Regions from separate parts of the Halobacillus ihumii genome, predicted to be linked through region 2. Evidence: a T-box and tRNA genes for the amino acid it is inferred to sense, from the RefSeq annotation. Region 2 holds a T-box; the other holds one or more tRNA genes.
What was found. The T-box of region 2 lies ahead of G6R08_RS02235 (valine--tRNA ligase). A T-box ahead of a tRNA ligase gene usually reads a tRNA of that ligase, here a tRNA-Val.

Region 1: it has a tRNA-Val gene. The T-box ahead of G6R08_RS02235 (valine--tRNA ligase) is inferred to sense a tRNA for this amino acid. The anticodon was not compared.

Annotation. Positions count from the first base shown of each region.
Region 1 covers NZ_CACVAO010000001.1:3,553,484-3,565,204, forward strand. The annotation lists gene G6R08_RS17730 (CotO family spore coat protein) at 1-317, shown strand, start outside; gene G6R08_RS17735 (hypothetical protein) at 463-684, shown strand; gene G6R08_RS17740 (spore coat protein) at 1,172-1,561, shown strand; gene G6R08_RS17745 (CotY/CotZ family spore coat protein) at 2,283-2,768, opposite strand; gene G6R08_RS17750 (hypothetical protein) at 2,966-3,199, shown strand; gene G6R08_RS17755 (DUF1360 domain-containing protein) at 3,266-3,592, shown strand; gene G6R08_RS22170 (hypothetical protein) at 3,667-3,804, shown strand; gene G6R08_RS17765 (hypothetical protein) at 3,878-4,183, shown strand; gene G6R08_RS17770 (MBL fold metallo-hydrolase) at 4,219-5,124, shown strand; gene G6R08_RS17775 (DUF421 domain-containing protein) at 5,111-5,785, opposite strand; gene G6R08_RS17780 (GNAT family N-acetyltransferase) at 5,890-6,318, opposite strand; gene G6R08_RS17785 (YjcG family protein) at 6,318-6,833, opposite strand; gene G6R08_RS17790 (alpha/beta hydrolase) at 6,880-7,602, opposite strand; tRNA gene G6R08_RS17795 (tRNA-Val) at 7,830-7,902, shown strand; gene G6R08_RS22175 (nucleoside hydrolase) at 7,879-8,406, shown strand; gene G6R08_RS17805 (M24 family metallopeptidase) at 8,581-9,690, opposite strand; gene G6R08_RS17810 (arylamine N-acetyltransferase family protein) at 9,720-10,481, opposite strand; gene G6R08_RS17815 (trimeric intracellular cation channel family protein) at 10,589-11,188, opposite strand; gene G6R08_RS17820 (ArgE/DapE family deacylase) at 11,336-11,721, shown strand, end outside.
Region 2 covers NZ_CACVAO010000001.1:406,870-418,590, forward strand. The annotation lists gene G6R08_RS02200 (rod shape-determining protein) at 1-685, opposite strand, end outside; gene radC (RadC family protein) at 838-1,527, opposite strand; gene G6R08_RS02210 (Maf family protein) at 1,573-2,139, opposite strand; gene G6R08_RS02215 (hypothetical protein) at 2,307-3,152, opposite strand; gene G6R08_RS02220 (prepilin peptidase) at 3,249-4,007, opposite strand; partial or broken gene G6R08_RS02225 (GGDEF domain-containing protein) at 4,112-4,615, opposite strand; gene G6R08_RS02230 (bifunctional folylpolyglutamate synthase/dihydrofolate synthase) at 4,676-5,956, opposite strand; gene G6R08_RS02235 (valine--tRNA ligase) at 6,015-8,657, opposite strand; T-box leader at 8,712-8,937, opposite strand; gene G6R08_RS02240 (hypothetical protein) at 9,090-9,278, shown strand; gene spoVID (stage VI sporulation protein D) at 9,275-10,303, opposite strand; gene hemL (glutamate-1-semialdehyde 2,1-aminomutase) at 10,457-11,721, opposite strand, start outside.

The DNA.
Region 1 (11,721 bases), 3.1 Mb from region 2:
GTAAAAAAATAACTAGAAATCAAAAAGATGTACCTAAACAGCAAAATGCGGAGCAGGAGGATCAATCCTCTGACAATAAAGAGAATCGAACAAAATTTCGTGATATGACGATTGAGGAGAAAGTGAAGTATTTCGTTAACCTTCCTGCACAAGTTCCGAAAATGAAATGTGAGGTAGCAACGGCGGAGGAAGGCCAATTCCGCGGATTCATCGAAGGATATAATGAAGGTGTAGTTGAGATGAAAACACTTCAGAAGCCATTCGAACAGCATATAAAACTCCAAGATATTCAATCGATTCGTTTACTTGGATTCTAGGTTCGCACATGAGTACCGACGAGATGACCTCGGCTAGTTTAGCCCGACGTCATCTTTTTTTGTTTTGGAAAATAGACCTCTACCCATAACACCCTAATGGTTTCTGAGTCATATACTATACAAGAAAAAATAGGAGGTGGATGGATTGAGTAACAATAATGAGGATTTCCAGAATATTTCTGGAAGAATTATCGATATGATTGTAGGCTCGACATTGAAGAAACATGGCGTAGAGCTGGACGCTAGTAAAATAGATCCTGAGCAAAGAGAAGAAATCAAAAAAATTGTTGAAGATTTAAGGAAAAGTGCGGACTCGTTAACTAAAAAAACTAGTGAAGAAGATAATAAGGATGAAAAAGATAAATAGATCGCTTAGCTGAAGCCGGATAATGACCTCCATTGTCCGGTTTTTTTATTGGTCACTGTAAAATCATGAATGGTTCTCTCCGTTTAAATCGTTGTTGCTGAAGCCTCGTTGCCGTCACTGGGAGGATAAGGCCGCTAATTTCCAATGATGTTTCGAAAAAGTCATCAATATTTTAAGAAAATAGGTATGTATATAGAGACAATCACCCTTCCCCTTTAAGGTAATCAGCGTAGGATATTATTAAATAGCAAGAAGGAGGTGACGTAACATGGGAATGTCAAGTTATGACAAAAAGAGATTGTTAATGTTGGAAAGAAGAAATAATGAGAAGAATTGGGAAGATCTAGGGCCGGTTACGTGTGAGGATAAGTGTGACGATCATTGTGATTACAAGCACGACAAATGTGACTGTAAATATGAATGCAAATGTGATTTTGAAGATAACAGGGATGACAACTGTCCAAAGTGGAATGCTCTAGACCCAACGATGGAATTTCCTTTTGGGAATAGTATCGATCAGGATGCTGAAGCAGAACTGAAAAATGTGCAGAAATCTTTTGAATCGATTGTGATCAAAGATTCATGCGATGTAGATGTTAGAACAACTGATACGCAATTAGCTGTTAATATTCAGGTGGCCATCCAGGTAGCTATTGCCCTGATTATCAGCATATCAATTGCAGACAGTGAAAGAGCTAACACGATCACACAGGATATAGAAGCACAGTTGAAATCTGCCCAAGTAAACAAACAGCAGACGTATATCGAGAATTCACGCAACGTAACAGTCGCAACAGACGATTCAGATGTTGCAGTAAACGTTCAAGTAGCCATCCAAGTACTAATCGCATTGGTGGTTCGACTAGGTATCTTGTAATGTAATGGTATATTCATGCAAAAAGAGGTAGAGTACCCTCAAAGTTGATGACTAAATCTATTTAAGGGAGATGCCTAACCTCGTAATTTGGCATCTCCCTTTTCCTTTGTTATAGCTGAAAAGGAAGGACTATGTAAAAAGAATAAGAACATGAAGAGTGAAGAGAATCCGATTTCATATATGCATGACCGAGCGATTTGACTGCATAATTGAAAACCCTTCAAGGCCGGAGTCACTTTTATAAATGTTTTAATGAACGGAAAGTTACGGTCGAAAAAGACGGGTTTCTTTTATGTCCCTCCTTCACCGTTTCATAGTCAGTGGCTCGCAATCTTTGAATGAAGTCACCGTTCATCTTGCTCGAAATTGTTCACAAAGTTAAGCATGGAATGCCTTCAGTTTTAGATTACTCTGATTTATCGGGGTGGAGTTGTCCAACATGAGTGTTGGCTAATTCAGTATAACCTTTTTTATACAAGAACATGGCAGGTTATGAAATAGAGGGGGTATCCAACATATAAGGTTGGACCCCCCTCCCTTTCTAACCGTTACTTGAAGTTAAAAAACTGATCAATCATTACACACATGGGTCTTTTAAGCAGCTAAGGGGATTAATAAAGATGACTCCGGTTTAGTACACCGAAGTCTCCTTATAAGTGCATAATCCCTTTACGCTCATTTTTTCATTTGATAGGTTGAAGTTTCCGCATATGACACTGCTTTAAAATAGTGCTGAAACAGCTGGCAGGCAAGTCACGTGGCAGAAGCAATCTAGATCAACTGTAATACATATGCCGGTAGCACTTAAGTCTCCTGTCGCCTGTTCTGCCGGGCAATCATGCTTGCATTCACAATGTTCGTCTTCATCAGGAGAAAGAAGCAATTCCAACGTAGCGCAGCAATCGTCGTCTACATCTTTCACTCGGAAGAAGAAACTTTCTTTGATATCAAAGTCATCACTGCCATTCTCGCAGCGCTTTCCTCCAAACCCTTTAAATGGCTTACATGTTCCTTTGCAGTAAAGAATAACAGGGATGGTATCACGGCCATTTCCTCCGCCGGCACCGCCAACCAAGTCATCGATAGACTGTCTGCATCCGGAATCACAGCAGTTGTTACCAACTACATCATCTTGTGCCGCTTTGATATCTCTAAGGATATCGCAAACACAACTTTCTACATCATAATTTCTTTCTTTACAGCCCATTTATTTAACTCCTTTCTGATTTCCAAACGTATTGACGTATTGTCCTTAATAGACTATGTAATTATGCCCTGTGGGTGTGGGCATCTGACTGTTTTATAAGAATTGCTGAGGAGAAAGGGATGATTGGGCAGGTGACCATACCAAATAATGAATTCAACCATAAAATATCAATGACTTTTAATAAGGAGATGAAATGAATGTCTGAAAAGAAAAAAAAGGTGATCCATGTTAAGGATCTTGTTATTAAAGCAGACAATGTTGTTATCGAACCGCAGCATCACGATAAACACGACAAACATGATAAACATGATAAACACCATGACTGGCGCGATAATGATCCTTTCTTTGGCGGACGCAGAAGGGAACATGATGAGAAGGATAAAGGTCATGATGATGAATCAAGTTCACGCGGAGGGTTTTCCTGGCTCTAATTTATTGGTAATGGTGAGGTCACTACAAGGTAGTGGCCTTTTTCTAACGATTAAGGAGGAAACAACATGGATATGGGATGGTTTGCATTTATCGTATTAATCTTTGCCAGCTTTCGTTTTACAAGACTAGTCGTCGATGATCTTATTCTGGAATGGGCTCGCAAGCCGTTTGAAAAAGTAGTAACTACTACGGATTCAAGTGGTCATTCAGAGGAATGGAGGGAGCCAAGGGGGATAATCGGTGAATTCCTCCACTGTCATTGGTGTGTAGGGGTCTGGTCAGCTTTCCTTATGATTGTTATTTATTATTTGATTCCTTACGGTGAAATTGTTCTGCTGATATTAGCAATAGCCGGTCTCCAATCCATTATTTACGAATGGAGTGAGCACTGATTGGAAAGAAACAAAAGTCTCTCATCAAACTGATGCAGGAAATTGACAAGGAAGTAAATCAATCAGACGGTTTAATGAAGAAACCGGAAAAGCGTTTCACGGAGTGGCAGCGAGATTTTGATGCCTGGGAGAAGCGTTTTTCAAAAAGAATGACCAAAATCGAGAAGGAACTGAATAAGCAAATGAAGAAGATGGAAAACTTTTTTGAATAGTTCGGGTAAGAACAGGAATACTTTTAAGCAAAAGGGGTATCTACTTATATAGAAGGAAGGGGGAGAGGCTTCAATGGGATATATTCTTCCAGTCACTCATTATCAGTATATGGATTATAAGAAACGAGTCACTCAGACGGCGCGATCGCCTTTTGCTTTAGATGCTGTGTTTAAAGCTACTCTCGATCAAAAATTGGGGAACGCACACGAGCAGCAAAGTGAACTTCAAGAAAAAAATGACGTAAAGAATGAACCTTTGCATCCACTATACACTCCAGCGACGATTCACTATCATCCTGTACCCCATACTCAGAACGTTTCAGAAAAAGTTTATTCCAATGTTACCGGTAAAGGGCTTCACTTCAGTAAGAGGGTATAGTCCTATCCCATGCCATCGATCAAGGAGTTTTTCCTATGTCCTTTAAACAAATCAATGAACACTGCTATTACTATCACGGGGCCGTGAACATCGGGTATGTCCATGAGGGAGCGACTGGTCTGCTGATTGATACCGGAATTGATCGCTCTTCCGTAAAAAAAGTGCTCAAGGAACTCAAAGCCAGAGAGCTTCCCTTGACGCACTTATTTATTACGCATGCCCACGCAGATCACTATGGCGGTGCTGCTTATGTGCAAGAGCATTACCACGTACATACAATAGCCCCTGTGCTGGAAGAGGCAATTTTGCGAAACCCTCAGCTTGAACCGCTTTATTTGTTTGGCGGAAACGACCCATTAGAGGAATTGCACAATAAGTTTCTACAAGGTCCAGAGATGCATGTAGATCAAATCGTAACAGAGGGCTCTCTGCCCTTAGGTTCATTACAGGGGGAGATGTATTTATTACCAGGGCATAGCTATCATCAGCTTGCTCTACACATTAAAGGTGTCTTATATGCGGCCGACACCTATTTTAGCGAGGATCAATTGCATAAGCACAAAATTCCATACGTGACAGATGTGGATTTGACACTTAAAAGCCTGCACAAGCTTTTAGAATTTTCCTGTGAAGGGGCTTTGCCGGGCCACGGAGATTATGAAGAGAAATACAAAGAGACCGTTCAGGCAAATATAACGTATCATGAGCGACTCTTGCACTGGCTTGAAACTTATCTGCAGTCACATCCAGAAGGTACTACTCATGAACAAGTTATTTCAGCTATGTGCCAAAATTATGAGGTGAATGCTCCGCAATTTTCGCAATGGCTGTTATTCAGAACGGCTGTCACAGCCTATCTCGTTGCCTTAAAGAAACAGGAGCGGGTACAGGATAGGGTGGAGAATTTTCGCTGGACTTTTTACCCTGCTAATAAGGCATAATAAAAAGCTGTTCACCTGGTGTATATTCAGCCATCAAAATTTGGTCCACACTCGATATATTTTGGTTGCGTAATTCATTTTGCAGCCATTGTTTATCAAATCCGGCTTCTTTCAAGTTATCCCAAATGACTTCTCCATCGCTTATAAAAATACTCGACAACGAAACAGTCGATAAAGGAATATTCAAATCTTTCTTGGTCGGGGTCTGATGCTCTGATTTCTTTAACACGGAGATCGATCCATCAGTTTCAAGTACGGCATATTGTACGTCTTTTATCGTGAACACATCTTTGGATCGCAATAAATGCTGAAGCTGATTAATATCTAATTTATTCTTCTTCAACTGCTTTTTCATGATTTTACCTTCATGAATGACCAGGGAAGGGCTGCCTTCGAGAAGATGCCTAGTCCCTTTGAATTTTTGAGTTATAAGTTCGGTTACGGAGATCAGAATCCCCCAAAGTACAATCATAAACGCCATTTGTCTTAGTCCAACTTCGCCGTCATAAAGAGCATTCCCCACTAGCTCGCCTAATACTAAAGCAGAGATAAAGTCAAAGGGCGTAATTTGAGTAATTTGAGTTTTCCCAAGGATCTTGGTTATAAGAAATAGGGCGACAAACCCAAAAATAATTTCAGCGAACATTTGTAGATAAGCCATACCATCACCTGTTCCTCTAGCGTATTGTCTAGCTATCATTCTAGACGAAAAAGGCGGCTTCTATACAAAAAAGATCTGCCTTTGGTTAGGCAGATCTTTTTCATTTATAAGTCTTTAATCATGGTAACGTGAGGGATGCCGGCATCCATAAATTCTTCAGAAATGGTCCGGTATCCCAGGCTTTCATAAAAGCCTTCCGCATGCGTTTGGGCATTGAGTTTCGCTTTTGAATACCCTTCGTGTTTAATGACGTTTTCCATATGGTGAATCATTTGCTGGCCATACCTATGACCTCTGAGAGCTTTTTCCACGCAAATTCTCTCAAGCTTTGCATAATCTTCGATAAATCGAAGTCTGGCTGCTGCAAAGGGCTTCCCATCCAGGTAGCCGACGAGATGTTTAGCGGAATCATCAAAGGCATCGTGTTCATCAGCTTCTGAGACACCCTGTTCATCAATGAATACATTCCGGCGTATCTGAAAGGCGTCGGTTAATTCTTGAGGATTTCTAACGGTGCGGATATCCACCTGCATTACTCATCACCGAATCGAAAGGTTTCGTAAACACTCCAGGCTCCATTTTCTAACTGATAAAGCAGTTGAAAGCGATCCACTTTGTCTACGATATCAAAGCTTTCCATACTCAAACTTCCATATACATCGGAAAACTCTTCGTCAGACAGCTTTTGCGCAATCGTAATGTGAGGCACAAAAGCGTACTCCTGATTATCAGGCATGGTGCCATTACGTAATTTTTCATTTAGTTGAATAATTGGGTCAGTGGGATTGACTTTTAAATAAATCGTGTTTGTTACAGGTGAAAAAGAACTGACCTTTGTTACTTCTACTGAGAATTGAGATGTATCTTTGGCGATTTTTTCTAACTCTGGAATAACTTCTGCTTCCAGCTTCTTTTCCTCTACTTCAAACGGTTCTTTTAGAGTAATATGTGGTGGAATCAGAGCGTAATGCGGGTCATAACGTTTACGATAAGAGTTCGCTTCATCCTGTACTTTTTTTGATGGAAAAATTGCTATACCATATTTCATTCAGTTGATCCCTCCTAATTCTTTCTTTACACGCTACTTACGGCAATTAGCCAAATATCGTTAATAAAGCTCGTTTGAAATCCTGCTGCCAGGACTTCCAGGTATGGTCCCCAACGAGCTCATGAAACACATAAGATAAAGACTGCTGAGATAAGTATTGTTGTAGATCGAGATTGGGCGTCAGGAAATCTTTAGTCGCCCCATCTGTCGTCTCCACTGCGGTTTCTTTATTCCCAATCGTATGGTAAATCGTCAAGGTTGACAAATCTTTAGCTGATTTTACAACTTCCATCACATGAGGATCTACATAAGGACTTTGCATAATTACATTGCCAAATACGTTTGGAAATCGGGTTGCTGTCATTAAGGCCAGCGTACCTGCAAGTGAATCTCCAACGAGCGTACGCCCATTTCCCATATAGAAACCAGGAAGCTCTTCTTCTAGAAAAGGAACAACTTCCCTTACTAAAAAGTTAACATAATCACCTTGCTTGTTTCCATCAGGATGGTACTTGTCCCGACGATCATGCTTATTATGATAATGAATGCCAATGAAAATTGTGTTTTCAATCTGTCTATCTGCATGAAGCTGATCACTCAGCGTCGCAGCGCGGCCCATCTGAAAGTAGTCGTTTCCATCCTGCATAATACAAAAATGGTATTTATACAGGGGTGAGAAATTTTCAGGCGTGTACACTTTTAGTTTCATTTCTTCATTGAGATACTGGCTGTCGATGCTGTATTCAGTCATCTTCCCGTCTCTCCCCATTTGACCACCTCCTAACATCCGATCGAGTTCGCGCATGGAAATTCCCGTATCGTAAATCGTGTAACGTCTCCCTTTTATTTTATCATATAATTGTGAAAAAAAGGAGAAGGGAACCGATTTGCCCCGTTAGAAAATTTTCAAACTAAAAAAACATCGAAATATGTTGACAATGATGTCATAGCATTGTATATTAATAGTTGTCCTGACAACAAGATGTTACATAATATGATTCCGTAGCTCAGCTGGGAGAGCGCCACCTTGACAGGGTGGAGGTCGTTGGTTCGAGCCCAATCGGAATCATCCATCAAAGTGCCGGAATGGCGCAGTTTCCTATCAAAGGGGAGGCTGCGTCATTTCTTTTGTTTGGGTTTTTCCCTCGCCCATGCTGCTATACGTATATCGGGTTACTGCCATCGTGAAAGGTCAAATGAATTTATAGCCATGTTACGCTTTGGTGAAATTTCTAGTAATCTATCAGAAAAAACTGGGGCTATTGTAGCCGACGATGTTGCTAAAATAGTAGGTGAATTACTAGAATTTTTTGCTTCAACCTATAAAGAGATGTTCGATTTTGATGGCGGACCCGTACATGATGTTTTAACTGTGGCCTATTGTATTGCTCCAGAATTATTTAAGACAAAAGATGTAAATATTACGGTGGAAACGAAAGGGGAACTAACCTCAGGGACAACTCTAGTTGATGTACATGGGGTCACTGGTAGAAAGATTAATGCCAGGTTTGGATTAGGACTTGATGTGGAAGGCTTTTGGGAGCTAATGATTGAATCTCTTAAGAAATACTAGAATCTAGTTTGTAAAGCGGTAACCCCGCATTCTGCTAAATTGCAATGTATAATAGGAGTGTAAAAGAAGGAAACAAAGCGTGAACTGCTTTTCATATAAAAGGTATGATGAACCCGCATCTTAGATAAGAATGCGGGTTTGGTTATCTCTGACAGTAGTAATACCTATGACGTTTTAACCCCCTAAAATTTGTAACTCCCTTGGGAAGGAAGTTAATACCTCAACCTTTCCGCTTTCGTTTATATAAACTTCATCTTCAATGCGTACTCCGCCAAAACCAGGGATATAAATGCCAGGTTCGATCGTAAATACCATACCTTGTTCAGCTGGATCCTCATTCATTTCATGGATCGATGGTTCTTCATGAACCTCGATACCTAGACCATGTCCAACACGGTTATTAAAGTATTTGCCATAGCCGTGGGCATTAATGACGTTTCTCGCTTCGATATCAAATGTTTTGACAGGGACGCCAGCTTCTACTGACTTCACGCCAGCCTGATTGGACTTCAGGACAATATCATAGATTTCTTTTTGCTTGTCCGCCGCCTCGCCAATCATAAACGTTCTGGTTATATCTGAACAGTATCCATCTCTTATAACCCCCATATCAATTAATAGGAAGTCACCTTTTTGAAAAGGGCGATCACTCGGGCTGCCATGAGGGAGAGCCGATTTTTCCCCAGATAATACAGTGGTTGAAAAGGAAGGGCCTTCTGCGCCGTATTTCTTCATGAGATATTCTAATTCGGCAGTTAATTCTAGTTCAGTCATCCCTATTTTTACCTTTTTAATTCCTTCGGCAAGAACTTTTTCAATGATATCGACAGCCTGTTGTACGTAACCCATTTCACTTTCAGATTTTCTTAATCGTTGTGCGTTAATGGATGGTTGGATGTCTACATAAGATGCTTCAGGAAAATGAGTTACTAATTGATTATGCTGATACATGCTTACACTCTTCATCTCAAGACCGAAGGATGTGATATTCTCCCCGAGTGTATCTTTTAGTTTCTTAAATGGATTTTCTTCATCTGAAATCGGAACGACCTGTTTAACAATAGATTCATCAGCAGCTATTTCTTCATCCAATGCGGGAACAAATAAGGTGTATTCCTGGTTGCGGTTATCAACAATTAATCCCATAAATCGTTCGTGTGGATCTGAGTTGAAGCCAGTATAATAGAATACATTTGCAGGTGATGTAATCATAGCCACATCAATATCTTGATTTTCAAGAGATTTTTGCAGTGTTTCTAATCTGTTTTGGTAATTGATAGCCATCGTAAGATCCTCCCATTCTGTTTGCTGAATTATTTATCGTAGTGATTAATATGGATATCGAAATATTGTTCCAGGACAGACGGTTTTTCACTATTGCTGACGTTCGTCTTTTGTTTTTCCTCATGACGAGTGACGATTAAAGAATTTCCTGAAAGTGTAATCCGTCCATCCAAGGTGGCCAATGATACGATTTCCTTTTGGGTAAAGTGGGACTCTGGCGAAGTCTGATTAAAGTGGCAGGCTTTTTCAAACTCTGATAGTTTTCTTGGTTTCATGTCGAGGCGAAATAATGTTTCCCATTCATCTTGGTTATCCTGTCTTTTTAAATCATAAATTTCCTCTTTTATTTTTACCATACAGTACACTCCACTAACATCTTCCCGTGTTTCACCAGTTAAAGGAAGTGGCATCCTAACGGAATCACCGAAACCGACATCCACTAAATACGGCTGGTCCATCTCGACAATAAGGCAAGCATGGCTCCCTTCCATGGTCCAAGAGCCGTCGGGACGCTTAACTGTAGCAGATACAAAACGGCTATTGAAACCAAGGCTTTGTAATAGCCAGTTAAACAGACCATTTAATTCATAACAAAAACCACCACGGCGGTTTAAGACTATTTTTCGGTAATAAGTTTCAACATCTAACGGGATCGGAACATGGTGGATTACGTCCAAATTCTCAAAGGGAACATGGAGCATATGTTGTAACTGAAGCTCTTGGAGCGAATCCAAAGTTATTCCTTTCGCATTATCAAGCCCCATCCGTTGTAAATACTGATCAACCTCCATTACCAGAATCCTCCTTTTGATTATTGAAAATAAACCGTATCATTCCTACTGATTCATTACTTTTATAATATCCAAATACATATTTCTTTTCTTAAAGCTTTAGAGCATCATGACATGGAATGCCGAGGTAATCGCCATTTGAAATGCACGGATAACATCCTCAATGTTACAATCGCAACAAAAAGAATACCTGTTGTCCAAGGTCCCTGGATAATTCCGAGACCAATCATTAATCCGCCAAGTGTCGCCCAGAGGGCATAAATCTCTGCACGAAAAATCATCGGTTTTCTCCCTGCAAAAACATCCCGGATCATACCACCGCCTGAGCCCGTCAAGGTTGCCGCAACGAGGACCGCACTTAATGGTGCGCCGATTTGAACAGCGCTGAGAGCTCCTTGTATTGCAAATGACGCCAACCCCATCGCATCAAAAAGAATACCCCATTTATCCCAATATTGCAGCCACGGATTCGGTAGTATAAATACAACGATATTCGTCAAGAAGACGGCGATGAATAAATCACCTTCTGTCCAAATGTTTTCAATCGGTATGCCAATTAACAAATTACGAATCGTACTGCCTCCAAATGCCGTCGTGAATCCTAACACTTGGACACCTAATATGTCATAATCCTCTTTTATTGCAATTAAGGCACCACTGATGGCAAAAGCAAGGGTGCCTATGATATTAAGTACTTCCCACGTCATTGTATTTCTTCCCTTTTTAAGTTTAATGATATTTTATAACGATTCGTTCATTTTTCCAACTCATGCATGTTAGAAGTACATTTTATGAGAATTTTTGGTCGGTTAACGTAGAAAAATAAAGGGTAGACTGAATTCTGAGGTGATAATATGGATCAAGAACAAGCCAAATCATTTTTAAAAGACATCATTCAAATTAAAAGTGTCAATCCTCCAGGTAATGAAACGGAGGTTGCTGAGAAATTACAAAAGCTTTTTGATGAATACGACATAGAGACCGAACTCGTTGAATACGATGACAATCGGGCTAATTTAATCGCTCGTTTAAAAGGGGAAGAAGATGGGCCCGTCCTTGGACTCACGGGACACATGGATGTTGTCCCTACTGGGGAAATCGAATGGGAACATGATCCTTTTGGAGCGGAAGAAGTAGATGGGAAAATTTATGGACGTGGGACGTGTGATATGAAAAGTGGTCTCGCTGCCTGTGTGTTAGCCATGGTTTCGCTTAAAGAAGAAGGTCTGCCGAAAAAAGG
Region 2 (11,721 bases):
CCATTTCTTCATAACTCTTAAAATTACCTGCACCGCCAATTTCCATTTTTACTTCTTCCGCCGTTCTTTCTCCAATCATAAGGTTATACGTTTTACGGACATACTGAATAATCGCATCATCCATTTCATCACCAGCCACTCGGATGGATTGGCTCGTTACAATCCCACCTAAAGAAATGATGGCTACTTCAGTCGTACCTCCCCCGATATCGACGACCATACTACCCGTCGGCTCCCATACAGGCATGCCTGCTCCAATTGCTGCAGCAAATGGCTCCGCAATGGGAAAAGCATCTTTTGCCCCTGCTTGCTTTGTTGCATCAATAACAGCTCGTTCTTCTACCATAGTAATGCCAGAGGGTACACAGACCATTACATTTGGCTTACTGGCAAACGTAGAACGTGTTTTTAAAGCCTGCTTAATATAATGCTTCATCATTTGAGCTGTTGTTTCATAGTCGGCAATAACCCCGTCTTTCATTGGTCGAACGACAGATATGTATCCGGGAGTACGCCCAATCATATTTCTTGCATCATTTCCTACCGCTTCAATATCTCCTGTATGAGCATTCTTCGCCACTACAGAAGGTTCTCGTAAAATAATTCCTTTATTTTTTAAAAAAACTAATGTATTTGCAGTTCCCAGGTCAATTCCTAAATCTTGAGAAAACCCAAATAAACCCAATCTTATCTCCCTTTCTAAAACCCGTTTTACCAAACAGGAAGAACATCTATTTTTTATGAGAAGAAGCGCCAATTATAAGATTATCCTTATAAATGGCGCTCATATAGTTCATCAATTTAATTATACGAAAAATCATAGAAAATAGATAGTGTTTACAAGTATCCTTTTTCTTTTAATGAAATGAACTTTCTGTCACCAATGACAAGATGATCTAATAATTCTATCCCAATCATCTTACCACATTCTTGCAATCTCCTGGTAACTTGAATGTCTTCCTGGGACGGGGTAGGGTCTCCAGAAGGATGGTTATGGGCACAAATAATTGAAGCAGCCGAACGTTTGACTGCTTCCTTAAAGACTTCACGCGGGTGTACGATCGAGGCGTTTAAACTTCCGATGAAAATCGTCTGGCGGTGGAGAACCTGGTTTTTCGTGTTCAAAAATAGAACGATAAAATGTTCCTGCTTTAATTCACGCATTTCTTCCATTACAAAATCGGCTCCATCTTCTGGACTACGAATTATATACCTTTCCACAGGTTTCATCTGCTGAATCCTTCGGCCAAGCTCAATTGCCGAAAGAATAAGAACTGCCTTAGCGGCCCCAATCCCTCGAATAGCCGTTAATTCTTCAATGGTCGCATCCTTTAACAGTATAACTCCTTCGAAATGAATCAACAGCCTCTGAGCAAGTGAGGTGACGGATTCTTGTTTCGTACCACTTCCGAGTAAAATAGCCAGCAGTTCTTGGTTCGATAACTGACCTGCTCCAAGTTCTATTAATCTTTCTCTCGGCCGATCCTCTCTGGGTATATCCTTAATCATGATACTTGTTTCAGCCATTGACACTTCACATCCCTTCTTATCCATTCCTCAAAAGAAAGGTGCTCAGCCAGGCGTGATCTTAAAGGCGGCCAGCTCCCTCGTTAATCTGGAAATTGGTAACCCGACAATATTAAAATAGTCTCCTTCAATTTTTTCTACTAGAAGTGCTCCTGAACCTTGAATACCATATCCTCCGGCTTTGTCCAACGATTCCTGCTTGCTTAAATACCATTCAATCTGATCATGCGACAATGTCCAAAAATTTACGTTTGTACTCGCTGCGAAGGAAACCCAGAGACGACTGTCCCTAATCGAGACACCTGTATAGACTTTATGACAATTCCCACTCAATTGCTTCAACATAGAATAGGCCTCATCTTCGTTCTTAGGTTTGCCTATCAATTGACCACCCATATAAACAATTGTGTCGGCCGTCACCACCACTTCGTTTGGCGAACGTGAAATGGCTTCATTCTTCTGTTCTGCAAGGTTCTGTACAACATCTTCTGGCTTCAAATCTTCTGAAATCACTTCATTTACTGAACTTGAGCGAACTTCAAAAGAAAAACCAGCTTGTAACAGAAGGTCTTTCCTTCGAGGTGAAGCCGAGCCTAATATAAGGTCAGGCAAAGAGGCACTTCCTTTCTTTTGAGGTACTCATAGTTTACACAAAAACAAGTCTGCATAAGATAGTCTGCTTTCAATTTATGACAGCTCATATCTAAGGAGAAATAGTCAATTTCATAGGTGAAGGTTGATTTTTTAAACAGCTAAAGGAATTACTGTTCTGATTATTACTATTTTTTCATTTGCTCAAGAGCCTGTGCAAACCTAAGCCAGACAACCCCATTTTCTCCCTCATTTGCCCACACTTTTAAAGCATTAGTGAAATCTCCATCTGCATGTTCTGTTTCTTGCCAAGCCGTCAGGAGCTGCTCCCTTTCCTCCACAGGCACATCAGCAAAAGACTTTCCTTCCAGATGTTGTACGATCGTATTCACCACAGAAGACTGCGCCTCAGAAACTTCCACACTTCCCGCTGAAACGGACCATGTTTTCGTGTATGTTGGGATGTCATCAGCTGAAAGTTCGGCTGCAATCAGTTCAACTTCTGCTTGATTCGCTCCACTCCCTGCAAGTAAATAAAATTGAGAATCGCGTTTCCATATAACAGACGGCAAAGATTGTTCCGTTAAATTTGCTTGCCACTCATTGGCTTTACCTTCAGTTGAAAAAACACCAGCTTGGACGATTAGTTTATCTAATTCAGGAAAATCAACAGGGACAGTGTCTGCAGGTGCGGGTTGCACAGCGTTAGTGTCTGCATTGGCTGCTCCGCTAGTTGGACTTGTTTCATCTGTAACAGATACAAACATCCGCAATAATAAAAAACCAAGCGCTAAACTAATCACCAATGCTGTAACGATAGATAGTCCTATATTTTTCATAAACGGCGGGCCGCTGGATTTCTTTCCTTTATGCGGCATTTCATGTACATGCATTTGCGTCGGTTCTCCCCAATAATCATAGGAGTCTTTAGCATTGGTGGAAGCTGCCTGTTCTTTTTTAGCTTGAACGATTTCCTGTTTAATCGGATCTTCTTTTTTTCGTAACGAAATAGAGATTTTATTATTTCGGCTCATTCTATATCACTCCTGCTAGGGTTTCTACCAACCCTATCACAGGGATTATAAAAAACTAGCTGAATTTTGTCATGTGTCTTTCGACAAGTTTCCCTGTTAGAGAAAGAACCTATTTATATACCATTCCATCATTTTTGCACCGGAAAAAAATGAAATAAGAGTGCCGGCAGCGATAAAAGGGCCGAAAGGAAAAGGTTGATGTCTGGATATCAAACCAGAACGAAGAAGAACGGAGCAAACTATTGCGCCCATTACAATAGCTGAGAAGAAAGCGACGAGTAACAGCTTTGTGCCTAAAGCGAATCCAACTAAGCCAAGCAATTTCATGTCTCCGCCTCCCATCCCTCCGCGACTTAACATAATAATCATAGCAGTCCCAATCAGACCAACTGAAGCACCCAATAGAGAACCCCACCAAGATCCTGATGGTACGGATATTCGATAGACCATGATCAAAACAAAAAAGAAACCAAGGACGTTATCTGGGATAATCATATAATTCAAGTCACTCACAATAATGATATGAAGCAATGAGAGCAGTAATAGAGCTAAAACTAACCTGGGTTGAAAACCTAACAGAATATAACTAAACATAAATGAGATGCCACTGGTACATTCCATTAGCGGATAAAGAAGAGGGATTCTCTGTTTACAGTAACGGCAGCGGGCGCCGAGGAAGAGGTAAGAAATGAGGGGGATAAGATCAAACCAGGATAATGAGTGAAGACACTTTGGACAATATGAGCGCTTTCGTTTAAGAAATTCTCTTTTTGGAACACGCAAACCGACAACATTGAAAAAAGAACCAAACAATAGGCCAAGTACTAAAAAGTAAAAGCTAAAAACAATGGTCATTATGCTTACACCTTTTTCTATTTAATTTTTATAAGGAAACTTTTTTTATGACGATGTTTTCCGAAAAACGATGATTCTCATGAAGTACAAACGGTTGAATAACGTTATTCAACCGTTTGTCTCATATTTTCATAGCCAGTCACACGATTACGGCCGCTCTGTTTTGCTCCAACATACATTGCCCTGTCTGCCAACCTCGTTATTTCAATAAGTTCCTCACAGTGATCCGGATATGTCGCTACTCCTATACTCGCGGTAATATGTAATTTCTTTGGAGTTGGTTCGCTTAACATATGAGCGTGGGAAAGAAAAGATTCTCCCCTGATAGCCTCACGAATCTTCTCGCCAAGACGAAGCACCCTCTCTGTGGAGCATTGAGGCAGCAATATAACAAACTCTTCTCCACCATAATGGGCTACAATACCTTGAGAACTAACTGCATTTATTAACCGCTCTCCAAGCTGACAAAGAATCTCATTGCCGCTTTCATGCCCATATGTATCATTGATGGATTTAAAATGATCAATATCAAGTAAGATCAATGAAGCCGGTTCTTTGATCTGAACCTCTGCAAATTTAGTGGACATTTCTGCAATATATTTTTCAAAAAAACGATAGTTATCCTACATTGGGCGTTTCAGATTAATATAGTACCATACAAGGAGTTATCATTCAAAATTTTTCCTTATTTCGGAAATAAAGTACAAAGACCCTGTAATAAGCAGGACGTCTGATTCATTCATTGTTTGCTTAATTTCCTCAAGGGCTTGCTTATAATTCATACGAACGTACAGGCGATTATGTGTGATAAGTTGAGAGATTTCTTCCGCTTTCATTGCTTTAGGGAAATCAAATTGTGTCAGCCATAACTCATCAGCTATTCCCTTTAGCTGTGTTAACATTTCCTCAACTGGCTTATCATTTAAAGCAGCATACATGATGATAATCCTCTTATCATTATAGTGTTTAATCATGGTCTTTATTAATGCTCTTGTCCCTTCCTGATTGTGAGCTCCATCTAGAATAATTTGAGGCTGCTCAGAAACTTTCTCAAAACGTGCTGGCCAAAAGGTCGATTCAATGCCCGTTCCATAATGGCGGCGATCTATTGTATAACCTGCAGCCTTAAGCAATTCCATAGCATAAAGAGCTAAGGATGCATTTTTAACTTGATGTTCCCCTTTTAAGGGAGAACAGAGAACAGGTGCTTCGTAATCAGTTGTAGAAAATGAAAAACACTCCCCATTTTGCACACTTTCTAAGTGAATGCTCGTAAAGCCCTCACCAATCGTAAATATAGGAGCGTGCTGTTCGGCTGCCTTATGATTGATAACATGCAGCACATCGTCTCTTTCTGCTCCTGTAATAACAGGAGTTTTTTCTTTTATAATCCCGGCTTTTTCATAAGCTATCCGTTCATAGCTGTCGCCCAGGATCCCCATATGATCTAACCCTATGTTCGTAATAATGGATAAAACAGGCTGAATGATATTCGTTGAATCTAACCTTCCTCCAAGGCCTGCTTCAAACAGGACAAAATCCAAAGGCTTACGTGAGAAGTATAGGATAGCCATCGCTGTGATCACTTCAAACTCTGTGGGCTCTCCCCAAACTGTATCCGCTAATTGTTCTGCAAGTGGTTGAATATCGAGTACAAGTTTAGCAAGTTCCTCATCCTCAATCGGCACTCCATTGATGCTAATCCTTTCACTAAAACGCGTGATATAAGGGGACGTAAAACTCCCGACAGCATACCCTTGGTTTTGTAACAGGTTCCGTAAAAATGTTAATGTAGAGCCTTTACCATTCGTTCCGGCAATATGAATAGTAGTTATCTTTTTTTCTGGATGGTCCAACTTCTCCATCATCCATTTCATTCGGTTTAAACCTGGCTTGACTTTAAATTTTTCACGTGAGTGAATCCATTGTATGGCTTCATAGTAATTCATCAAAACGACCTTCTTTCAAAAAAGAGGAGAGCATTCGCTTGAACACCCTCCCCTAGCTTTATGCTTTAAGTTCATTAATTCGAGCTTCTACTTTACCGCGTTTATCCAAATAATCCTGTTCTTTCTTACGTTCTTCTTCGACAACATGCTCAGGAGCTTTATTAACAAACCCAGCATTCGATAATTTCTTCTGAACGCGATCTACTTCTTTATCCCACTTCTGCCATTCTTTTTCTAGACGTTTAATTTCGTCATCGATATTAATCAGACCAGCAAGGGGGAGATAAAGCTCTGCGCCTGTTATCACAGCAGACATTGCTTTTTCAGGTACCTTGAGAGCAGTACCAATATCGAGTTCACTTGGATTACAGAATCGCTCTAAATAATTGCGATTTTTCTCAAGTTCAGCCGCTACTGCTTCATCCTTGGCTTGAATCAACAATTGGATTTCTTTAGACATTGGCGTATCAACTTCTGCTCGTATATTACGGACAGAACGGATAATCGCTACTAAACGTTCCATTTCCGCAACGGCTATTTCGTTGTGATGTTCCTTTTTCACCTGTGGCCAAGCAGCCTGCGTGATCGATTCTCCTTTGTGAGGTAAGTGCTGCCAGATTTCTTCCGTAATAAACGGCATAAACGGATGGAGCATACGCATAATTTGATCTAAGGTGTATGCTAAGATCGAACGTGTTGTAAGAATGCGAGCCTCATCTTCTCCGTAAAGTGGAAGTTTGGCCATTTCGATATACCAGTCACAAAACTCATCCCATATGAAGTTGTATAAGTGACGGCCTGCTTCTCCAAATTCATATTTGTCGATATTGCGTGTAACCTGATCAATCGTTTCATTTAAACGGGTGAGAATCCAATCATCAGCCACCGATTTTTCACCAGATAAATCAATGTCCTCGTAGGTTAAATCACCCATATTCATTAAAGCAAACCGAGAAGCATTCCAAATTTTATTAGCAAAATTCCACGTGGACTCAACTTTCTCCCACTGGAAGCGCAGGTCCTGACCTGGAGCTGAGCCGGTAGAAAGGAAGTAACGCAATGAATCAGCACCGTATTTCTCAATGACATCCATCGGGTCCACTCCGTTACCGAGCGACTTACTCATCTTGCGGCCTTCTGCATCACGAACGAGTCCATGAATGAGCACATCTTCAAATGGACGACGATCTGTAAATTCAATCGACTGAAAAATCATCCGGCTTACCCAGAAGAAAATAATATCGTATCCCGTGACTAGCGCATTGGTCGGGAAGAATCGCTGAAAATCTTCACTATCCTTCTCAGGCCATCCCATCGTGGAAAACGGCCATAAAGCGGATGAAAACCAAGTATCAAGTACATCTTCATCCTGTTCCCAGTTCTCATCGTCTGCGGGAGCTTGCTTTCCTACATAAATTTCGCCGGTTTCTTTATGGTACCAGGCAGGAATTCTATGTCCCCACCACAGTTGACGGGATATACACCAATCACGGATGTTCTCCATCCAGCGCAGGTATGTTTTCTCAAAACGGTCCGGTACGAAATGAACCTTATCGTTACTGCTTTGTAAGTTTATGGCTTCTTTTGCAAGCGGCTCCATATTAACAAACCATTGTGTAGATAAATACGGTTCCACTACCGCTCCGCTACGCTCAGAGTGACCAACAGAGTGCAGATGATCTTCTATTTCAAAAAGAACACCTTCCACTTGTAAGTCCTTAACAATTTGTTTACGACATTCAAATCGATCCATACCCTGATATTGCGCAGCCTGATCATTCATCGTCCCATCTTCATTCATAACGAGGATACGTTTCAAGTTATGACGGTTACCAATTTCAAAATCATTAGGATCATGTGCTGGTGTGATTTTAACAGCTCCCGATCCAAATTCCATTTCCACATAGTCATCCGCCACGATTTCCAATTCGCGCCCGATGATTGGCAAAATTGCTTTCTTACCGATGAGGTGTTTGTATCGATCATCCTCAGGGTGAACAGCAATTGCGGTATCTCCAAGCATTGTTTCCGGACGAGTTGTAGCAATCTCTATCGAACCTTCTTCGTCTTTTAGAGGATAGCGCATGTGATAAAAAGCACCCTGGACATCCTTGTATTCTACCTCAATATCTGAGAGAGCTGTTTTTGTCGCTGGGTCCCAATTGATTATATATTCTCCACGGTAAATCAAATCTTTTTCATAAAGTTTTACAAACACTTCCTTAACAGCTTCTGATAAGCCATCATCAAGCGTAAAGCGCTCACGTGAGTAATCGAGCCCAAGCCCTAATTTTTCCCATTGGGTTCGAATAAACTGGGCGTACTCTTTCTTCCATTCCCATGACTTCTCTAGAAAGTTTTCACGGCCAAGATCATATCGGGTAGTACCCTGTTCTTTAAGTTTCGCTTCCACCTTTGCCTGAGTGGCAATTCCGGCATGATCCATCCCAGGAAGCCAAAGTACGTCATATCCTTGCATGCGTTTAACACGTGTCAAAATATCTTGTAATGTCGTATCCCAGGCATGACCTAAGTGCAGTTTACCGGTGACATTCGGCGGCGGAATAACAATGGTATAAGGTTCTTTATTTTTATCACCTGTCGCTTCAAAAAATTTGCCGTCTACCCAATATTGGTAACGATCCTTTTCGACTGCAGCCGGATCATACTTTGTTGGCATGGTTACATCATTATGCTCCATGAATCTGTTCCTCCTTTAATCTTTTCGTAAAATAAAAAAATCCCCTTCATCCTCAAAAAGGACGAAAGAGATTACTATCCGTGGTACCACCTTTATTCACAGGGAATTCCCTGCACACTTCATAAGTTGTTAACGGCTTCGAACCGGCTTCTTCTACTTAACATTCAAAGAAACTGCATCCAGGGCGACCTTCCATCAATAAACGGACTAGGAAACTTCCAGCAAATATTTCCCTCTCTGTAGCGCTTATTCATGTACTCTTCCCTATCACGGCATTTCACATATAGGTATTCTTTTTCATATTGTATATAGAATTCACTGATAAAGTCAACTTTTTTTATTATTTTAGGCTTTATTCTTTGTTTGATCTCAGCAAAATTTTGATGTAATTAACGCTTGCGAACGTATAATTTTGACTAAGGAGGAACTCTCATGAGTCGATTTTATCGCTACCGACTCCCACCATGGTGCAGACATTGGCTGTTTATTATCGAGAGAGCCATTCTGCCGATTATGATTTATCAGCTGTTTCGAACGATATTTTGGCCAACTACACTTGATGTTTTCTTGACCGGTATTTTCATCGGTTTATATATAGCATTTCATTTAAAATGGATTTAATGCGGAATATAAACGATTTGTCCTGGGCTTACATCTTCCTCGAGGTTATTAATTTTCTCGATTTGTTTAACAGGAACTTCATATCTTTCCGCAATCATTTCAACAGTTTCGTTATCTTGCGCGATATACATTTTCATTTTCGTGTAGGAATCTTCTCGGTTAGGAAAGAGATGCTTGAAAATTTGTTTAATCCCGTTTACACCAGCTGAGGGGGAAGCTTCTTCTCCGTTTTCATTTTCTTCCCCTTCTTGATATGAAGCGAGAGTGGAATGGGGAGGGGTTTCACTTGCATTTACATGATTTGTGGTCCCTTCCCATTCACTAGTGCTTTCAGAGGAAATCTCCTGAATATGCTCGATTTTACTTTCTTTAAAATAATCTGATAAACTTTGTGACTTTTTATAAGACCATCTTCCCTCTTCTTCCTCCTGCTCGTTAATATCCTCCGGTTGCTCAAGCTCCTGTAATTTTCGATGTTCCTGAAGATCAAAAATCGGGGTGTCAGGCCTCTCAGGTTCCTCATGGTTAAAATCCACAGGCCCAACCGTTAATGATTCATCAAATACTTCTTGCTCAGGAGCTGGCGAGTCTTGCTCTTGTCTCAACCCATTTATGTTAAGCTGTGCTTCTAGTCTAAGATGGTGTTCAGCAGGAATCTCATAGTCAAAACTTTCAATGTTAATATGAACATGGTCAGCATCGTCTACCCTATCTGCCGGAATGGTCACTTCAACCGGAAAGGAATGGGAAAATTCGTAAACCCCTTCCTCCCCTCTTTCTACTAAATCTACTATCCTGCCTGATTGAATTGGTGCCGTGTCTGCATACTTATCTTCTTCTTGCCCTGGCATGTATTCACCTGCCAAAATGACGGTCCCTTTTAACCGAACTTCTTCCCCTAAATCCTCGAGTGTGATTTCCGGTTCTAAAGATATGCCGAGCAGTTCACGAACGCCCTGTCCTCCCTTAAACTGTAAGGATTCATTTAAATAAAATGAAAAAACCTGTTCTTCTTGATTACCCACTCTATCGTCCCCTCCCTATTTAAAATCAACATAGTTGTTTAATACACCTTATGCAAAACTCTGTCTTATATACATCATTTAGCGAGATGACAGCCCATTCCGCGCACAAAAAAAGAACACCATCTTTTACGATGATGTCCCTTCTGAGCACCTCTATAATGAAGCGAAAACTTTCTCAGCCGCTTTAATTGTATATTCAATATCTTCCTCTGTATGAGCAGCCGATAAGAAAATCCCTTCGAACTGAGATGGTGGCAGAAAGATTCCTTCTTCGATCATGCCACGATAGTAGGTAGAGAACATTTCTAAATCTGATGCATTAGCACTTTCAAAATTCGTGACTGGTTGATTCGTAAAAAAGAATCCAACCATAGAGCCCGCGCGATTCACAGTTAAAGGAACCTGATGTTCTGTTGCTGCGGCAGTGAACCCTTCAATTAGACGATCCACTTTTTTACTGATTTGCTCGTATGCATTCTCGTCCATTGCCTTCAAGGTCTCGTAACCAGCCGTCATGGCTAATGGATTTCCCGATAGAGTCCCAGCCTGATAAATCTCTCCGACAGGTGCTACACTTTCCATGATTTCACGCTTCCCGCCATATGCACCTACAGGAAGTCCCCCGCCGATCACCTTGCCTAGACAAGTCATATCAGGAGTTACACCAAAATGTCCCTGGGCACTACTGTAACCTACACGAAAGCCTGTCATGACTTCGTCAAAAATGAGTACGGTTCCATGCTCTTGTGTAACTGATCGCAATCCTGCAAGAAACTCTTCAGTAGGGGGAACAACGCCCATATTCCCTGAGACGGGCTCAACAATGACAGCTGCCAAGTCATCACCGTACTGTTCAAATACATAACGCACACTTTCCAGATCGTTATAAGGGACAGTAATCGTATTTTTAGCAATCGATTCCGGTACACCAGGTGAATCCGGCAGCCCTAGTGTAGCCACACCTGAACCCGCCTTGATCAATAAGGAATCACCATGGCCATGGTAATTTCCTTCAAACTTAAGTATTTTGTTACGACCGGTATAGCCTCTTGCCACTCTCAGTGCACTCATCGTAGCCTCTGTACCTGAGTTCACCATGCGGAGCATTTCGATCGAAGGTACACGATCGATCACAAGCTGTGCTAGCTTATTTTCTATTAAAGTTGGTGTACCAAAACTTGTCCCAAGCTCTGTCATTTTCTTAAGCGACTCTACAACCCGGTCATCCGCATGACCAAGTATCAATGGACCCCAGCTTAATACATAGTCAATATACTCATGCCCGTCGATGGCATAGATTTTTGACCCTTTACCTTGCTCCATAAAAATTGGATTCATATTTACTGATTTAAAGGCACGGACGGGAGAGTTTACTCCTCCCGGCATTAAATCAACTGCCTCTTTATACGCATCTGCAG